2 regions of the Mesorhizobium sp. WSM4312 genome follow, and region 2 is predicted to be linked to the other one. Evidence: riboswitches for the same ligand, from Rfam matches in the RefSeq annotation. Region 2 holds a riboswitch; the other holds the start of a gene.
What was found. A riboswitch is a leader RNA that binds a small molecule or an ion and turns the genes downstream of it on or off. The one in region 2 is predicted to bind S-adenosylmethionine.

Region 1 (2,393 bases), on a different contig from region 2:
ATGATCATCGGCACCAAGGCCGCCGAACTGGAAGAGGCGTCGTCGCGCGCCTGATCGCGGCGCGGACGACGCTGCCTCGACGGCTCCCTATTTGGCGCCCTTCAGCGCCTGCGCGATGTCTTCCAGAAGGTCGTCGGTATCCTCAAGGCCGACCGACAGCCTGAGCGTTCCTGGCCCGATGCCGAGTTCGGCGCGCGCCTCTTCGCTTAAATTCTTGTGCGTGGTCGTCGCCGGATGGGTGATCAGGCTCTTGGCGTCGCCGAGATTGTTCGAGATCAGCACGATGTCGAGCGCGTTCTGCAGGGCGAAAGCCGCCTGCTTGCCGCCCTTGACGTCGAGGCAAATCAGCGTCGAGCCGCCCGACATCTGCTTCTTGACGATCTCGGCCTGCGGATGGTCGGCGCGGCCGGGATAGATGACGCGGGCAATCTGCGGCTGCTCGGCGAGGAAATCCGCGATCTTGCCGGCGCTCTCCGTCTGCTGGCGCACACGCAGCGGCAGTGTCTCCAGGCCCTTCAGCAGTGTCCAGGCGTTGAAGGGCGACAGGCTGGGGCCGGTGTGGCGGAAATAGTCATGCAAATTCTCGTCGATCCACTTCTTGTCCGACAGGATCACGCCGCCGAGACAGCGGCCCTGGCCATCGATGTGCTTGGTGGCCGAATAGACGACGATATGCGCGCCGAGCTGCAACGGCTTCTGCTGGAGAGGCGTGGCAAAGACATTGTCGACGACAAGCCGCGCGCCGATCGAATTGGCGAGCGCAGCCACAGCGGCGATGTCGACCACTTCCAATGTCGGGTTGGTCGGGCTTTCCAGGAAGAACAGCTTGGTGTTGGGCCTGACCGCCTTTTCCCAGTTGGCGATATCGGTGCCGTCGACCAGCGTCGCCTCGATGCCGTAGCGCGGTGCCAGCGTCTCGACCACCCAACGGCAGGAGCCGAACAGCGCGCGCGCCGCCACGATGTGGTCACCGGCCTTGACGCTGCAAAGAAGCGCCGCCGTCACCGCCGCCATGCCCGATGCCGTGGCGCGCGCATCCTCGGCGCCTTCGAGCGCACACATGCGCTTTTCAAACATGTCGACGGTCGGATTGGCGTAGCGCGAATAGATGAAGCCCGGCTCCTCGCCCTTGAAGCGGGCTTCGGCGGCTTGCGCCGTTTGATAGACATAGCCCTGGGTCAGGTACATCGCCTCGGAGGTCTCGCCGAAGCCGGAACGCAGGGTTCCGCCATGCACGAGGGCTGTTTGAGGCTTCCAGTTGCGCTTCTTGCTGCTCATTGCTTTTGTTCCAGACACAAAAAAACCGGTCGCGAAAGTCGCAACCGGTCCATACGGCCTCGCGGCCAACGGTCCTTTAGCGACTTGTTTAACGTGGCTGCAAGCCGACCGGCCAAATCACCACGGGATAACGACCCTTTAGACCCGTACCACGCTTGCGTCAATTGCCGGCTTCATTAAGAGGTTTGTACCAAGCAGGTTCCGCAAAAGTGTTTCACGGTTTTGCGGCGAGAACCTGCGGCAGGAAAATCGTCTGGCCTAGGAGCGGAGCCTTGCGGCAGACAGGCATTCTTCCCGATCAGGATATCTCGGCGCTGTTCCAGTCCGGCGCGCTGAAGTCGCCGCGCGCGCTCGATGCCGACCAGATCCAGCCGGCCAGCCTCGATCTCAGGCTCGGCGACAAGGCCTGGCGGGTGCGGGCGTCCTTCCTGCCGGGTCCGGATCATCGGGTTGCCGACAAACTCGATCGGCTGAAGCTGCATGAGTTCAGCCTCGCCGACGGCGCCGTGCTGGAAACGGGCTGTGTTTACATCGTGCCGCTGCTGGAAAGCCTTGCGCTGCCCCCAACCGTGTCCGCCTCGGCCAATCCGAAGAGTTCGACCGGGCGGCTCGACATTTTCACCCGCGTCATGACCGACCGTGGCCACGAGTTCGACAAGATCGCCGCCGGCTACAACGGTCCGCTTTACCTGGAAGTCAGCCCGCGCACCTTCCCGATCGTCGTGCGCACCGGCTCGCGCCTGTCGCAGATCCGCTTCCGCACCGGCAACGCGCTGCTCTCGGAAGCCGAATTGCATGAATTGCACCGCGCGCAGATGCTGGTCGCCACCGAGCCGCCGAATATTTCGGGCGGCGGCATCGCGCTGTCGATCGATCTCAAGGGCGACGGTGACGGGCTGGTCGGCTATCGCGGCAAGCATCACACCGGCCTTGTCGATGTCGACAAGCGCGCCGCGCAGGACGTCGTCGATTTCTGGGAACCCATCCACAAGAGCGGCGCCGGCGAACTGGTGCTCGATCCGGACGAATTCTACATTCTCGTCAGCCAGGAGGCGGTGCATGTGCCGCCGCTCTATGCTGCCGAGATGACGCCCTTCGACCCGCTGGTCGGCGAA
Region 2 (2,393 bases):
GACGCTGGGCGTCACCCGCAGCCCGAGTCCGCTCATCTCCTGGCTCAGCCAGGTCAGCCAGGTCTCGTTATGCGCCACGCTGCGCTCGACGTGAGCGCGGTCGCGGATTGCCGCGATGCCGGCCTCGATCGCCGTCGCATTGACGTTGAAGGGACCGCGGACGCGATTGATGGCGTCGACGATGTGCATGGGCGCATACATCCAGCCGATCCGCGCGCCACCGAGGCCGATCTTGGAGAAGGTGCGGGTCATGACCACATTCTCGGCGCTGCCAACCAGTTCGATGCCGGCCTCATAGTCGTTGCGGCGGACATATTCGGCATAGGCCGCGTCGAGCACCAGCAGCACATGTTTGGGCAGGCCGGCATGCAGGCGGCGCACCTCCTGGAACGGCACATAGGTGCCGGTCGGATTGTTGGGATTGGCAAGGAACACGATCTTCGTGCGCGGCGTGACGGCCGCCAGTATCGCATCGATGTCGGCCCGCTCATCGGTCTCCTTGACCGCGATCGGCGCAGCCCCTGCCGACTGGATGTAGATCTTGTAGACCATGAAGGCGTGTTCGGTGAATATGGCCTCGTCGCCGGGTGCGAGATAGGTCTGCGCCAGCAGGCCGAGGATCTCGTCGGAGCCGTTGGAGCAGATGATGTTCTGCGCGTTGAGGCCATGCACTTCCGCGATCGCCTCGCGCAGCCGTCTGGCGGTGCCGTCGGGATAGATGTCGAGCCTGGCGGCGACTTCACGCGCGGCCTCGATCGCCTTCGGCGACGGGCCAAGCGGGTTCTCGTTGGACGACAGCTTGTAGACCTTGGCGACACCGGCGGGTGCGGCGCTCTTGCCCGGCACATAGGCGTCAATGTCCATGATGCCCGCGCGCGGGGTTGGACGTGCCTGATCCGGTCTCTGGTTCATTTTTGCAAAATCCATCGAAAATGCCTCGATCCGGAGGCCGCAGCGGAAATACAAGCCGTGGCCGATAATGTCGAGAGGTGGCAGTGGTGCCAGCAGCCGGCCCAGATGCCGGCCGAGATGTCGGCCCAGATGTCGGCATTGACGGCAGGGCGGGCGAGTTCTAGAAGGACAGCAACAGTTCCGTGGTGATTTGGCCGGTCGGCTTGCAGCCACGTTAAACAATTCGCTAAAGGGCCGTTTGCGTGACGTAACCGGCTTTGCGAATGGCAATGCCGGTTTTTTATTGTCCGCGACCGGCCGGACGGACGCATCGGCGGCGATTTTTCGCCCGATATGATGCAGCGAGTGAGACAAGAATGGCCGCTCTGCGCGCAGGAAAGACCAACAACGAGGCCGACCAGCCGTCGAGCCCGGTGTTGCGCTTCGGGGCGGACAAGCCGCTCAAGCTCGACGCCGGCACGCTTCTGTCGCCGTTCCAGATCGCCTACCAGACCTACGGCACGCTGAACGATGCCCGCTCCAATGCCATCCTCGTCTGCCATGCACTGACCGGCGACCAGCATGTCGCCAGCACCAATCCGGTGACCGGCAAGCCGGGATGGTGGGAAGTGCTGATCGGCCCCGGCAGGATCATTGACACCAGCCGCTTCTTCGTCATCTGCTCCAACGTCATCGGCGGCTGCCTGGGCTCCACCGGGCCGGCTTCGACCAACCCCGCCACCGGCAAGCCCTATGGGCTTGACCTGCCCGTCATCACGATCCGCGACATGGTGCGTGCGCAGCAGATGCTGATCGACCATTTCGGCATCGAGAAACTGTTCTGCGTGCTCGGCGGCTCGATGGGCGGCATGCAGGTGCTGGAATGGGCGTCGAGCTATCCCGAGCGCGTCTTTTCGGCGCTGCCGATCGCCACCGGCGCGCGCCATTCCTCACAGAACATTGCCTTCCACGAGGTCGGCCGGCAGGCCGTCATGGCCGATCCGGACTGGCATGGCGGCAAATATTTCGAACACGGCAAGCGCCCGGAAAAAGGCCTGGCGGTGGCGCGCATGGCCGCCCACATCACCTATCTCTCCGAAGCCGCCCTGCATCGAAAATTCGGCCGCAACTTGCAGGACCGCGAAGCGCTGACGTTCGGCTTCGACGCCGATTTTCAGATCGAAAGCTATCTGCGCCACCAGGGCATGACTTTCGTCGACCGCTTCGACGCCAATTCCTATCTCTACATGACGCGGTCGATGGACTATTTCGACCTCGCCGCCGACCATGGCGGCAGGCTGGCGGACGCCTTTGCCGGAACCAAGACCCGCTTCTGCCTGGTGTCGTTCACATCGGACTGGCTGTTTCCGACGGAAGAAAGCCGCTCCATCGTGCACGCGCTCAACGCCGCCGGCGCGTCCGTGTCCTTCGTCGAGATCGAGACCGACCGTGGCCACGATGCCTTCCTGCTCGACGAGCCGGAACTGTTCGCCGCCATCAAC

Region 1: another riboswitch for S-adenosylmethionine. It lies ahead of CK228_RS06865 (O-succinylhomoserine sulfhydrylase); the one in region 2 lies ahead of CK228_RS11205 (homoserine O-acetyltransferase).

What each region holds. Positions count from the first base shown of each region.
Region 1 covers NZ_NSFU01000003.1:339,512-341,904, forward strand. The annotation lists gene CK228_RS06860 (ceramide glucosyltransferase) at 1-54, shown strand, start outside; gene CK228_RS06865 (O-succinylhomoserine sulfhydrylase) at 88-1,278, opposite strand; SAM riboswitch at 1,335-1,412, opposite strand; gene CK228_RS06870 (2'-deoxycytidine 5'-triphosphate deaminase) at 1,551-2,393, shown strand, end outside.
Region 2 covers NZ_NSFU01000006.1:105,802-108,194, forward strand. The annotation lists gene hisC (histidinol-phosphate transaminase) at 1-912, opposite strand, end outside; SAM riboswitch at 1,085-1,162, shown strand; gene CK228_RS11205 (homoserine O-acetyltransferase) at 1,269-2,393, shown strand, end outside.